DNA from 3 places in the Bradyrhizobium sp. HKCCYLS3077 genome. Region 1 is predicted to be linked to each of the others. Evidence: predicted binding sites of a transcription regulator. Region 1 holds the regulator's gene; each other region holds the start of a gene.
What was found. Region 1 encodes LexA, which represses DNA repair genes until DNA is damaged. Its sites were predicted from a motif close to TGTTCNNNNTGTGTTCNG; they were not measured.
Positions count from the first base shown of each region.

Region 2: the regulator LexA is predicted to act here: its motif matches at 2,181-2,198, upstream of ACQR0Z_RS26140 (ribonuclease T2 family protein).
Region 3: the regulator LexA is predicted to act here: its motif matches at 1,889-1,906, upstream of ACQR0Z_RS29245 (DNA recombination protein RmuC).

Region 1 covers NZ_JBNPTH010000004.1:52,288-56,871, forward strand. Annotated here, with positions in the region: gene ACQR0Z_RS16445 (ComEC/Rec2 family competence protein) at 1-1,327, shown strand, start outside; gene ACQR0Z_RS16450 (hypothetical protein) at 1,889-2,326, opposite strand; gene lexA (transcriptional repressor LexA) at 2,608-3,309, opposite strand; gene ACQR0Z_RS16460 (molybdopterin molybdotransferase MoeA) at 3,517-4,584, opposite strand, start outside.
Region 2 covers NZ_JBNPTH010000007.1:16,392-20,975, reverse strand. Annotated here, with positions in the region: gene ACQR0Z_RS26145 (23S rRNA (adenine(2030)-N(6))-methyltransferase RlmJ) at 146-1,006, opposite strand; gene ACQR0Z_RS26140 (ribonuclease T2 family protein) at 1,436-2,140, opposite strand; gene ACQR0Z_RS26135 (hypothetical protein) at 2,248-2,727, opposite strand; gene ACQR0Z_RS26130 (hypothetical protein) at 2,895-3,200, shown strand; gene ACQR0Z_RS26125 (DUF3617 domain-containing protein) at 3,299-3,847, shown strand; gene ACQR0Z_RS26120 (ATP-binding protein) at 4,107-4,584, opposite strand, start outside.
Region 3 covers NZ_JBNPTH010000008.1:177,372-181,955, forward strand. Annotated here, with positions in the region: gene ACQR0Z_RS29240 (AmpG family muropeptide MFS transporter) at 1-582, opposite strand, end outside; gene ACQR0Z_RS29245 (DNA recombination protein RmuC) at 626-1,858, opposite strand; gene def (peptide deformylase) at 2,028-2,555, shown strand; gene fmt (methionyl-tRNA formyltransferase) at 2,693-3,628, shown strand; gene truA (tRNA pseudouridine(38-40) synthase TruA) at 3,746-4,483, shown strand; gene dapE (succinyl-diaminopimelate desuccinylase) at 4,495-4,584, opposite strand, start outside.

The DNA.
Region 1 (4,584 bases):
GCGCGCGCTGCTCGCGTTGATCCCGGGCCTCACCATCAGCCATCCGATCAAGAAATGGGCGGCAGCCGCGGCGCTGCTTGCGGCCGCGTTCTATCTGCTGCTGTCCGGCGCCGAGGTCGCGACGCAAAGATCGTTCTTCATGACGGCGGTGGTGCTGATCGCCGTGATGGTCGACCGCCGCGCCGTCACCTTCCGCACGCTCGCGGTGGCCGCGATGGTCGTGCTGATCGCGGCTCCCGAAGCGCTGGTGCATCCGAGCTTCCAGATGTCGTTTGCGGCGACGCTCGGCCTCGTCGCGCTGGTGCAGTTCGGGCTGCCGAAACTGTTTGCCACGCCGGACAGTTCGACGACGCAGCGCATCGCTTTGTGGGGCGGTCGCGAACTGTCCATGCTGCTGCTGGCCTCGCTGATCGCGGGGCTTGCGACCACGCCCTATGCGGCGTTTCATTTCCACCGCGTCACGCCCTACGGCGTGCTGGCCAATCTTGCGGCCATGCCGGTGGTCTCGGTGCTGGTGATGCCGGCCGGCCTGCTAGGCCTGCTGGCGGCGCCGTTCGGCCTCGACGGCGTCTGCTGGACGGTGATGGGCTGGGGCATCGACTGGATGATCGCGGTGACCCGATGGGTCGCCGCATTACCCGGCGCCGTCGGGCGCATCCAGGCGTTCGGCATCGGGCCGCTGATCGCAGCCAGCCTGGGACTCGTGCTGATCGGCCTCTTGCGCACGCCGCTGCGCTGGTCGGGCGCGGTGCTGCTGGCGGCGGCCGCGGCCTGGGCCGTCGTGACGCCGCAGCCGGACATTCTCGTCTCCGGCGATGGGCGTGCCGTGGCCGTCCGCGGCCGCGATGGACGCCTGCATGTGATGCGCAGCGGCAAGGACGTGTTCGTCACCAAGGAATGGCTCGCGGCCGACGCCGACGCGCGGCTGCCTGCCGAGTCGTCGCTCAGTGACGGCGTGTCCTGTGACGAACAAGGATGCGTGGTCGCCATGGCCGACGGCCGCATCGTCGCGCTGACCTTGCGCGCGGACGCCCTCGCCGACGATTGCGCCCGCGCTGCGCTGGTGGTGACGGCGCGCTCCGCCCCAAAATCCTGCCAGGCCGCTGTGATCGACCGTCCGCGGCTGCAGCAGCAGGGCGCCTTGATGCTCGTGCAGAGCGGCAAGGGGTTCGCCGTTACGCCGGCGCGCGCCGACGGCACCGGCCGGCCGTGGTGGCCGGCGCCGGCCGAGGCCAGCGAGTTCGAGGCGACACTGACGCCGCGCGCGTCACCGTCGCGCGCGCAGGACGCGACGCCGCCGGAGATGGAGCAGGGTGGTGAGGATTAGGCTGGCGCCCACGCCACCGCTGCAGCGTCCCAATCCCTGCCCTGGAGGCGAGCACCAGGACACAGCCAGAGCATGAAGTCGATCGAGCCCATCATGCTCTCATTGACGATTGGGACAAAGTTTCGCCGGCTGCTCTGCGCGACAGTCGTCGACTGCCTATGATGACGCTGGCAAGGCACCGCGACATCGGTCTCACCCTCCCCTGGAGGGGGAGGGTCGATCGCGCGCGAAGCGGGCGAGCGGGGTGGGATGAAGCCGCGGGCGCCGGTGCAAGTGGAGAGATCACCCCACCCGGCTCATACGCGCTTTGCGCCTATGAGCCGACCCTCCCCCTCCAGGGGAGGGTGAACGAGCGCGGGGCCGCCAGATGCGATTCTGTAGAAGCACATCATGGCCAGTGCGGTCGTTAGGATGGGCGATTCCACGATTCACAGACGCCAACGGCACCGCAATCGTCAGAGCTGGCTGAGAGCCGTCCGACGGTTGCAGTGTCGCGTGCGATCCGGAACGACGAATGCGGATGCGATCCGCTCGTCGCGTGACCTAGGTGATGCCTACCGGTCAGGTGATGCTGATGCGGCGGATCGGCGTCGGCTGCTGTGCCGGCACGTCTTCCGCGATGTCACGACGCTCGCCGGGCTGCTTGCTGACCGGCAATTGCAGCACGGTGACGCGCTGGCCTTCGCAGAGCTGAGTCACCAGCACGTGGCGTCCATCCGCGAACTCGATCGCGTCGTGATGGCGGTCGGGAATGTGCTTCTCGATGGTGTTGAACTTGGCGACGCGCTCGCGGATCGTGCGGGTCCACAGCCAGCGGCTGTCGTAGCGGACGTCCTCGGCAAAGGCGAGCTCGGTGCCGGGCAGCATGCAGACCGCGACGGTCGGCTCGCTTTCCAAGGCGAAGCCGCGGGTCGCGGTGCCGCGGAACGTCGTCGAGATCAGCGTCTCGCCGACTTTGGCGGGACGGGAGGCAACGGCATGGAGGCTGTAGTCACACATCGGATCGCTCCTCGTTCAGAGATAGCTGACCCACGCTCCCCCCGGACAGGCGCAGGCCTCTATCAGAGTGGACATCGGGAGCGATGTTAGCGCGCGCTTCGCGGCAATTCTGCGCTGATCTGCAGTGCGCGCGGGCGCTGCCGATCACAAGCGTTTGAGTGTGCCGCGCTGCACATCATGATGTGCATTCTCAACTGACTCATAAATAGGCGGCCGCGAGTCCGGGCGGCTCACACCGCCGATCTGCTGGGCAGATCCGGCGGCCTCGCAGACGCCGGGACTCAGTACTTCCGGTACAGCCCGACCAGCTTGCCCTGGATCTTCACCCGGTTGGGCGGCAGGATGCGCACCTCATACGCCGTGTTGGCCGGCTCCAGGGCGATCGACGCGCCGCGGCGGCGGAAGCGCTTCAAAGTCGCTTCCTCGTCGTCGATCAGCGCCACGACGATGTCGCCGGTGTCAGCGGACTCGTTGCGCTGGATCAGCGCCATGTCGCCGTCGAGGATGCCGGCGTCGACCATCGAATCGCCGCGGACTTCGAGCGCGTAGTGCTCGCCATTGCCGAGCATGTCGGCCGGCACGCTGATGGTGTGGCTGCGCGTCTGCAGCGCCTCGATCGGCGTACCCGCGGCAATCCGGCCCATCACCGGCACCGCGACGGGACGCTCGCCATCGTCGAGCGCCGGCGTCGAGGTGCGCACCTTGCCGAGATTGCCCTCGATCACCGACGGCGTGAATCCGCCGCGCCGGTTGTTGGCGGCCTGCGAGAGCTCGGGCAGCTTGATCACCTCGATCGCGCGGGCGCGATTGGGCAGCCGGCGGATGAAGCCGCGCTCTTCGAGAGCTGTAATCAGCCGATGGATGCCGGACTTGGAGCGCAGGTCGAGCGCATCCTTCATCTCGTCGAAGGACGGCGGCACGCCGGCTTCCTTGAGCCGTTCGTTGATGAACCGCAGAAGTTCGTACTGTTTGCGCGTCAGCATCTCGACCTGGTCCCCGGTTGGTTGTCGTCCGAAGTTCTCAAGAGCTCTTGCGTCCCAGAGCCCAACTGGACGACCGTCATTCACGTCACCCGCAACATACTAAAAACAAATCATGAACGGACACTATCTGTTCGATGTGTGTTCTGCAATCCTAAAAATATGATGAATGGACCGAGCTTTACCGGAGGAAGCCCACCCACCGACGCCTCACCTGGGCAGGCGCAGGATCTCGCAAGGGCTGCCTGCGGGAGCCTTCGGCGCGAAGGCCGGACGGATCACCAGCGCCTGCGAAAGCGCGAGATTCCCGAGCAGAGACGAATCCTGCTGGTTCACCGGCGTGGCGATCAGCGTGCCGTCGGGGCGCTCTTCCAACTGCGCGCGCAGATAGTCCTCGCGTGAGTCGTTCGGCCCGAGTTCGCGGCCGAGCAGGGCGGTCTCGCGCGGCGGCGCGACCTCCTCGCGCCCGAGCAGGGCACGAATCAGCGGCACCAGGAACAGGATGGCGCAGACATAGGACGACACCGGGTTGCCCGGCAGGCCGATCACCCTCATGCCGCCGAGCCGGCCGTGCATCATCGGCTTGCCCGGCCGCATCGCGATCTTCCAGAACGCCATCTCGACGCCCTCGGCCTCCAGGGCCTGCTTGACCAGATCATGGTCGCCGACCGAGGCGCCGCCGGTGGTGATCAGGATGTCGGCTCCAGACTCGCGCGCCCGGCGGATACCGGCCACGGTGGCCTCCATCGTGTCGACGGCGATGCCGAGATCGATCGGCTCGGCACCCTCGCTACGCACCAGCGCCCGCAGCGCATAGCCGTTGGAATAGACGATCTGGCCGGGACCGGGCTCTGAGCCCGGCATCACCAGTTCGTCGCCGGTCGCGAGCAGCGCCACCTTCGGCCGCCGCCGCACCGGCAGCGCCGGATGATTCATGCTGGCCGCCAGCGACAGGTCGCGGTCGCTGAGCCGGCGTCCGGCCTTCAGCAGCACCATGCCCTGATGGAAGTCGACACCCGCGGGGCGGATGTGCCGGCCCTTGATGGCCGCCTCGTTGAGGACCACATGGCCGCCCTCCGCGGTCGTATCCTCCTGGATGACGACCGCATCGGCGCCCTCCGGCACGACGCCGCCGGTGAAGATGCGCGCCGCCTCGCCAGCGCCGACCACGCGATCGAACGGCCGCCCGGCCGCGACCTCGCCGATCACCTTGAGCTTGGCGCCAGGCCTGTCGGCATCGGCCGCCCGCAGCGCGTAGCCGTCCATCGCCGACATCGC
Region 2 (4,584 bases), on a different contig from region 1:
GTCGCGCCGGATCGTCGGTACTTATTAGGCCTTGATCACCCCGCCGCAACCATTCGCGGAAGCGGAACGTAAAGCCAGTCTTACAATCAGACACAATAATACGGTTCCGCGTCCGTTGACCATGGCTTTTCGAGGTATACAGGCTTCAACCTTTGGGGATTTCCAGCCGGAAGCGTGCGGCGCCGCCCTGGCCGAGCGGCCGCTGCAACTCCTGCATGATGAGCTTCAACTCATCATGCAATGTCCAGGGAGGGTTGACGATCAGCAGTCCCGTCGAGGTCAGCGCCTCCCCCTCGATTTGCGGTGCAACGCTGAACTCGAGTCGCAACAGCTTGCCCGCCGGCTTGGAGCTACCTACCAGCTCTGCGACACGATCGGTCAGTTCCTCGGTCGCGCGGCGGGTCTTGGCGGGATACCACAGCACATAGATACCGGTCGGCCACTTCACATAGGCTGCGGCGAAGCGCTCGGCGAGCCGCGCGAACTCATCCTTGGCCTCGAAGGCCGGATCGATCAGCACCACGCCGCGGCGCTCGTTCGGCGGCACGAAGGCGGGCAGGGCGACCCAGCCGTCGAGATCGACGACGCGGGCCTGCGTGTCGCGCCGCAGTGCGTCGATCAGCTGCTTGCGCGGCACGGGCGCCAGCTCGCACAGGGTCATGCGGTCCTGCGGCCGCAGCAGCGCGCGTGCGATCAGCGGCGAGCCGGGATAGGCGACGAGCTCGGCTTTCGGATTGAACGATCTGACGATGTCGAGATATGGCGACAACAGTGCATAGGCCGGCTCGGACAGCCGCGCCTGCAGCAGCCGTGCGATGCCGGTGAGATATTCGCCGCTGCGCGTGGCCTCGTCGCCGGTGAGATCATAGAGGCCGGCGCCGGCATGGGTGTCGATCACCCGGAATGCCGCCGGCTTCTCCTGGAGGTAGACCAGGATGCGCGTCAGCACGATGTGCTTGATGACGTCGGCAAAGCCGCCGGCGTGAAAGGCGTGTCGGTAGTTCATGCCGCACGGGTTACGCCGTTCCGCGCCAAAAGGGTACCCCGTCGATGCGCGAGCCGGGAGGACCAGAGCATGATGTGTTTCCACGGAATCGCATCTGGCAACTCGCGCACGTTCCCGATGCCACAGCGCCCAGCTGGAGGTCATCCACGCTGTCACCCTCCCCTGGAGGGGGAGGGTCGGCTCATAGGCGCGAAGCGCGTGTGAGCCGGGGTGGGGTGATCTTTCCACTTGCACCGGTCTCCACGGCCTCACCCCACCCCGCTCGCCCGCTTCGCGTGCGAGCGACCCTCCCCCTCCAGGGGAGGGTGAGACTGAGAGCGCGGCGCCTTTGCATCGTCATCATCGGCAGTTGGCGAACGTCGTGCAGAGCTGACGGCGGTCCGCGTTCCAATCGTCAGTGAGGGCAAGCCGCCGCTCGCCGCGTCCGAACTAGCCGCCGCGCACCGGCGGCATGTTGACCTCGTCGCGCCGGCAGGCCTGGCGGTCGACCTCGTCGCAGCTGCGGAATTCCAGATCCTTCGACAGGCAGATGCGAACCTCGCTGAGCCGGGTGCGGTTGCAGGTCACGGCTATGCCCGACGTCGTGAGCTTGGGATTGGCCTTGATGAAGGCGTCCTCGACCGCCGCCGGCGAGACCGTCTTGGCCTGCGCCAGATCGAGAAACTCCGGCGGGATCTTGATCGCGGCGCGCGCTTTGCGGATTGCCTCGAAATAGGCCTTCGCCGACAGGCCGGCGCAGGTGCCGTGCTTGTCCCATTCGTTGTAGATCAGCCCCGGCGCCGGCATCAGGTCGAGCATCGAGGTCATGATGTTGCGCGGCAGGCGCGGCGCCGGCTGCTCGCAATATTCGGGATAGCCGGTCTCATATTGCGGCCACAGCCCATGCACGACGAAGGAGTAGGGCCGGCCGCTGCATTGCTGCGACTTGCTGCCGCGGCCGCCGCGCTCCTCGGCCTCGGCGCAGAACGAGGGCGACCAGGACAGCGACAGCACGTAGAAGTCGAATGCGCCGGGCGCATTCTGACGGCGGTCCTGGGCCCGCACGGGCAGGGCCGCCAGCAGGCAGAGCAGGAGCGTGAGGCAGGCAACCAGTTGGGATACACGGACGGCAGGTCGGCGCAGGCAATCGGACATGGCGGGCTCCCCGGACAATGCCGGGAGGGTAGCAGTCCGCCGGAACATTTCAAGAACAAAAAGGCCGCCCTGGCGGGCGGCCGACTGATTCGGCTGGTGTCAGCGACTCAGGGCTTGGCGGCGCGGCAGGCCGGATTGTAGGCCCAGTTGCGGTCGAGGCCGACGACGCAGAACTCGACGCCCTGGTCATAGCCGGCAAAGCCGCCGTCCTCGATGATCGAGAAATTCACGGTGCGCGCCTTGCCGTCGCTGATCATCACGCTGCCGGTGCAGAAGCGGCGCGGAATGTTGTCCGACTGCCAGGGACGGAAGGCGATCTCATGCACGTTCGCCACGCCGGTGATGGTCAGCGACGAATTCCAGAAGGTGCTTTCCTTCTCCTGGAAGCGCGACACCACGGTCGGAATGGCCGCTTCGCAAGGGGCGACCCGGCCTTCATATTTCGGACCGGACAGCCAGAAATTCATCTCCAGCGGATTGGCGGCCTGGGCCGGAGCGCTCGCGACGAGGCCGGCGAGCAGCGCGCCGCAGGCGGCGCCGAACGTCTTGATGCCGAGCGTCTTAAAGGAGGTGCTGAAGTCGCGCATGGGGCGTCCGCAAGTCTGATCCGGGAGCGTGGACCGTGCCGTGGCGGCCACAGGAGGTCAAGTGCAACGCGGCAACACTCCACGATTAGTCCTGTTAACCCGGGCGCGGTGTTCTTTTCTTGGCCGGACAGGACCTTTAGAATGGCAGCCAGCTCAAGGAGATTGCAATGCGGACGCTGAAGGCCGGACTCGTGAAGACTGCAGGCCTCGCGGCCGTCGGGACGCTGTTGGCGGTCGCATCCGCCCAGGCTGACTATGTGCCGGCCTTCAAGGGCAACGACACCGGCGGCATCATCGCCTATCAGCTGGCCCAGACCACGGATGCGCGCCAGCTCGCAGTGGATCATTGCGCCTCCTACGGCAAGGTCGCGAAGTTCAAGGCTGTCGATGCCCGCTATGGCGGCTATGTGTCGTTCGCCTGCCGCTGGGTACCTTACGGCTCGGCGCAACGGCCGCTGCGGACGCTGTACTGATCTTCGATCCACTGCCGTTCGCTCGATCGACGTTCTCCTAATTGCCATCTTTTGGCGGCATTCGCTCCGGCATCGCGCAACGATCTGGAACGAAGCTGATGACCCGCACCCGCACCGCCCTCGGCCTGTTGGCCTGCTGCCTTCTCAGTGTGGCCGCCAGCCATGAGGCTCGCGCCGTGGACCTGCCGGTCCGCAAGGCGGGGCTATGGGAGCTGAAGATGATGCGGTCCGGCAGCCAGCAGCCGGACGCGACGATGCAGCATTGCACCGACGAGTCGACCGACAAGGAGATGAACAACTTCGCTTCGCCGATGGCGCAGCAGGTCTGCTCCAAGCAGGAGATCCAGAAGACGGCGACCGGCTATGTCAGCGATTCCGTCTGCAATTTCGGTGGCATCAATACGACGTCGCATGCCGACATCACCGGCGACTTCAACTCGGCCTATACGGTGAAGACGATGTCGAAGGTCCAGGGCGGCGCCGCAGGCACGACGGGCGTGAAGGACACCGCCATGACGATCGAGGCGAAATGGCTGGGGGCCTGCAAACCGGACCAGAAGCCCGGCGACATCGTCATGCCCGGCGGCATGAAGATGAACATCAAGGACATGAACAAGCTGAAGAACCTGATCCCGGGCGTGAAGTAGCAGGCTCTCGCCGCGAGCCCGGTCCGCTCCCCTCCCCCTTGCGGGGAGGGGTCGGGGGTGGGGGTCCCCGGGCGCGGAGCGCGGTTGGGAGTTCGTTCGCTTTGCTGGGTTTCGCAATCAGCTGACGCGCTGGGGACGCGCTCTTCTTATTGATAGCGGAATTCGTGGACCCCCACCCCCGACCCCTCCCCGCAAGGGGGAGGGGAGAGGACCGCCGGTGTTGTGAGATATCGAATCCCACTGCCGCGCAGCGCTGCGCCTACACCGGAATCCGCACGCTCGCCCGCAAGCCGCCCATCGGGCTGTCGCTCAGGGTAATGTCGCCGCCATGCGACCGCGCGATGTCGCGGGCGATGGCGAGGCCGAGGCCGGTGCCGCCTTCGTCCTGGTTGCGGGCGTCGTCCAACCGCAGGAACGGCTTGAACACCTCCTCGCGCATGGCCGCGGGAATGCCGGGACCGTCATCGTCGACGGTGATGGTGAGGTAGCGGTGGTCGCGATGGCCAGTGATGGCGATGGCGTCCGCGTGGCGCGCGGCGTTGGAGACGAGATTGCCGAGGCAGCGCTTCAGCGCCTGCGGCTTCACCGTCACCACCGGCAGGCCGTGGAACGACACCGTGGCGGAATGACCGTTGCGCTCGGCGTCGCCGCGCAATTCCTCCAGCGCGTTGGAGATGTCGGTCGGCTGCGCGATCTCGCCATTGTCGCCGCGCGCGAACGCCAGATAGTCCTCCAGC
Region 3 (4,584 bases), on a different contig from region 1:
GACCACGACGAGCGCCCCGGCGGTCGAGACCAGCATACCGATGCGATAGGCCGCGACATAGGCCGCCATGCCGGCGGCCTGCTCGCTCTCCGGCAGGCTCTCGACACGGAACGCATCGACCACGATGTCCTGGGTCGAGGAGGTCGCGGCGACCAGCAGCGCGGCCAGCGCCACCATGAACGGCGCGTGCGCCGGGTCGGTCAGCGCCAGCAGCATGATGGCGCCGATCAGCAGGAGCTGCGCGAACACCAGCCAGCCGCGGCGGCGCCCGAACGCGCGCGTCAGCAGCGGCACGTGCAGCGCGTCGACCAGCGGTGCCCACAAGAACTTCAGCGTATAGGGCGTGCCGACCAGCGCGAACAGTCCGATGGTTCCGAGATCGACGCCGAGCTCGCGCATCCAGATCTGCAAAGTCGAGCCCGACAGCGCCAGCGGCAGGCCGGAGGAGAAGCCGAGGAACAGCACCACGAGCACGCGCGGCTGCAGGTAGACGGCCATGCTCTCGCGCCAAGTCGGAGTGGGCTTGGCGTCAGGCTTTGCAGCGTTCGCTGTGAGGTCGGAGGTCGCGTCGGGTGCGGTCATGACCGGGTGGTAGCAGATTTGCGCGGCTGTCGCGACGCCGCCATCACTCCCCCGCCTGCATCCGTCCCGCCAGCGGAAACAGGTCCGGCGTCGTGCCCGTGCCCGGCGCGATCCGCGGCGAGTCCAGCGGCGCATCCTGCTTGCTGAAATCCAGTTCTTCGATCCGGGCGGCGCGCTTCTCGATCTTGTCGGCGGAGATCAGGATCTGGCGGATGTCCTCGCCCACGTCGCCGAAATGCTTTTGCAGCTTGAGCACGCGGTCGCGCAGGCGGCTGAGATCGTCGCCGAGGTGAATGACCTCGTTGCGGATCTGGTCGGCGGCGTCGCGGATGCGGGCATCCTTCATGATCTGCTGCATGACCTGGATCGCGAGCATCAGCAGCGATGGCGATACCAGCACGATTCGCGCGCGATAGGCCTTCTGGATGACGTCGTCGAAGCCGTCATGGATCTCGGCATAGACCGACTCGGACGGCACGAACATCAGCGCCGTGTCCTGCGTCTCGCCGACGACGAGATACTTCTCGGCGATGTCGTTGACGTGACGCAGCACGTCGGTGCGCAGGCGCTGCGCGGTGGCGCGTTTCTCCTCGTCGGTCTCCGCCTCGTGCAGCGCGGTCACGGCCTCCAGCGGAAATTTTGCGTCGATGCACAGCGGCCTGGTGTCGGGCAGGAACACCACGCAGTCCGGCCGCTTGCCGCTGGCGAGCGTGTACTGGAACGCGTAGCTGCCCTTCGGCAATCCGTCCTGCACGATCGCCTCCATCCGCGCCTGGCCGAAAGCGCCGCGCGACTGCTTGTTGGCGAGCACGTCGCGCAGCGTAGAGACCTGCGTGGTGAGCTCGCTGAGATCACGATGCGCATTGTCGATGATGCCGAGCCGTTCGTGCAGCACCCGCAACGAATCCATGGTGTGCCGCGTGGTCTGCTCCATCGACTGGCCGACCCGATGGGTGACGGCGTCGAGCCGCTCGTTGACGCTGCGGGCGAGATCCACCTGCCGGCCGGCGAGCAGTTGCGCCATCGCATCGACCCGGCCGGAGGCCTCGCTCTGCACCCGGATCATCTCGCCGAACCGCTGTTCGATCTCCTCGGTGCGCATCGCCTGCCGGGCGGCAAGCTCCGCGCTCCGCCGTCCGGAGCGGGCCAGCGCCAGGCCGATCATCACGAGCAGCAGCAGCACCAGCACGCCGAACCCGATCAGCGCGTCGCTGGCGCGGACGGGCAGGTCGCCGATCATGACGACGACAGGATTGAGGGATTGGCTGGCGGTCATCACCCCCGTCTATCCGATTCGCAAACCGTCGCGAACGAAGAGAGAACATTTATGGTTAAGGGCGGGTTAAAAAGTATGGTTAACGGATCGTTGAAATTCATGGTTAGCGAAGTCTTAACCGCGCGTCCTCACATTGACCGCGCCTGCTCCGGGGCTTAAATCGCGCGCCATGTCCCTTAGAGAAATCATCATCCTGCCCGACAGACAGTTGCGGCTGGTGTCCAAGCCTGTCGAGAAGGTCACGCCGGACATCCGGCAGCTGGTCGACGACATGTTTCAGACCATGTACGACGCGCCCGGCATCGGGCTGGCGGCGATCCAGGTTGCGCAACCCCTGCGCGTCATCACCATGGATCTGGCCAAGCCGGATTCCGGCGGCGAGACCAAGCGCGAGCCGCGCGTGTTCATCAATCCCGAGATCATCGCCAAGTCAGATGAGCTGTCGGTGTATGAGGAAGGCTGCCTGTCGATCCCCGAATATTACGAGGAGGTCGAGCGGCCGGCGCGGGTGCGCGTCCGCTTCACCGATCTCGACGGCGTGGTCCGCGAGGAGGACGCGGAGGGGCTCTACGCCACCTGCATCCAGCATGAGATCGACCATCTCAACGGCGTGCTGTTCATCGACTACCTGTCGAAGCTCAAGCGCGACCGCGTCATGAAGAAGTTCACCAAGGCCGCCAAGCGCGCCGGCGAGTAACGATCAACTCTCTCCTTCGTCATGCCCGGGCTTGACCCGGGCATCCACGTCTCGCCGCTTGTCTTGGTCGCGACGTGGATGGCCGCGACAAGCCCGGCATGACGGCGGAGTAGAGGCTTTGCAGGGTCTCCGACCACATGCCGCTTCGCCTGATGTTCATGGGCACGCCGGATTTCGCCGTGCCGACCCTGCTCGAGCTCGCCGGCCACGGCCACGAGATCGTGGCCGTTTATACGCGTGCGCCGAAGCCCGGCGGTCGCCGTGGTCTGGCGCTGGTGCCGACGCCGATCGAGACCGAGGCGCGCCGGCTCGGCATCCCCGTGCTCACGCCGAAGACGCTGAAGACCGAGGAGGCCTTGGCCGAATTCCGCGCGCACGAGGCCGATGCCGCCGTTGTCGTGGCCTATGGCATGATCCTGCCGCAGGCGATCCTCGATGCGCCGAAACTCGGCTGCTACAACCTGCACGCTTCCCTGCTGCCGCGCTGGCGCGGCGCCGCGCCGATCAACCGCGCCATCATGGCGGGCGATGCCGAGAGCGGCGTGATGGTGATGAAGATGGATGTCGGGCTCGACACCGGCGACGTCGCGATGGCCGAGCGCCTCGCCATCACCGACGCGATGACCGCGTCGGACCTGCACGATCGTCTGTCCCGCATCGGCGCCGACCTGATGGTGCGCGCCATGTCCGCACTGGAGCGCGGCGGTCTGACGCTGACCAGGCAGGCCGAGGACGGCGTGACCTATGCAGCCAAGATCGAGAAGGCCGAGGCGCGGATCGACTGGGCGAAGCCGGCGCACGCCGTGCTGCGTCACATCCACGGCCTGTCGCCGTTCCCCGGCGCCTGGAGCGAGGTCGTGTTGGACGGCGAGGCGGTGCGCCTCAAGATCCTGCGCTGCGCGCTGGCCGGTGGTGCGGGCGAGCCGGGCACCGTCCTCGACGATCATCTCACCATCGCCTGCGCCGGCGGCGCCATCCGCATCACCGAGCTGCAACGCGCCGGCAAGGGCCCGATGAAGGCCGCGGATTTCCTGCGCGGCACGCCTGTCGCGCCAGGCCTGCGCTTCGGTTGACCTTCTCAGCTCGTCATGCGCGGGCTTGACCCGCGCATCCATCTCGCGAACAAGCTTCGTCCCTGGATGGATTGCCGGGTCCAAGCCCGGCAATGACGGCCACATGCGATCGAGGCGATGCCCCGCTACAAGCTCACCATCGAATATGACGGCACTCCCTTCTGCGGTTGGCAATTGCAGGAGACGCTGCCGTCGGTGCAGGGCGCGCTCGAAGCCGCGGTGCAGGCGACCTGCGGCGTGCCCACTCGCGTGCACGGCTCCGGACGCACCGATGCCGGTGTCCACGCCACCGGACAGGTCGCGCATTGCGATATCGAGAAGGAATTCCGCCCCGACAAGCTGCGCGACGCGCTCAACGCGCATCTGCGGCCCAATCCTGTCGCGGTGCTCGACGCCGAGATCGTGCCCGACACCTTTGAGGCCCGCTTCTCCGCGCGCAAGCGGCACTACCGCTATCGCATCATCAACCGCCGCTCCAACCTCGCGCTCGAGGCCGGCCGCGTCTGGCGGGTGCCGCAGCGGCTCGATTCCGATGCGATGCACGTCGCTGCGCAACGCCTGATCGGCAAGCATGACTTCACCACGTTCCGCGATACCGAGTGCCAGGCGAAGTCGCCAGAGAAGACGCTCGATCAGCTCGACGTCGTGAGAGATGGCGACGCGATCACGATCGTCACCTCCGCGCGGTCCTATCTGCACAGCCAAGTGCGCTCGATGGTCGGTTCGCTGGTGTGGGTCGGGCAGGGCCGCTGGACCGCGGATGATCTTGCCGCCGCGCTCGCTGCACGCAATCGCGCGGCCTGCGGCGTCGTGGCGCCGCCGGAGGGGCTGTACCTCGTCAAGGTCGACTACTAGAGCGGCGTTGGCTACGCAAAGTAGCGATCGAGGATGCCGCGGTAGATCTTGGTCAAAGTCGCGATGTCGGCGACCGAGGCGCGCTCGTCGATCTGGTGCAT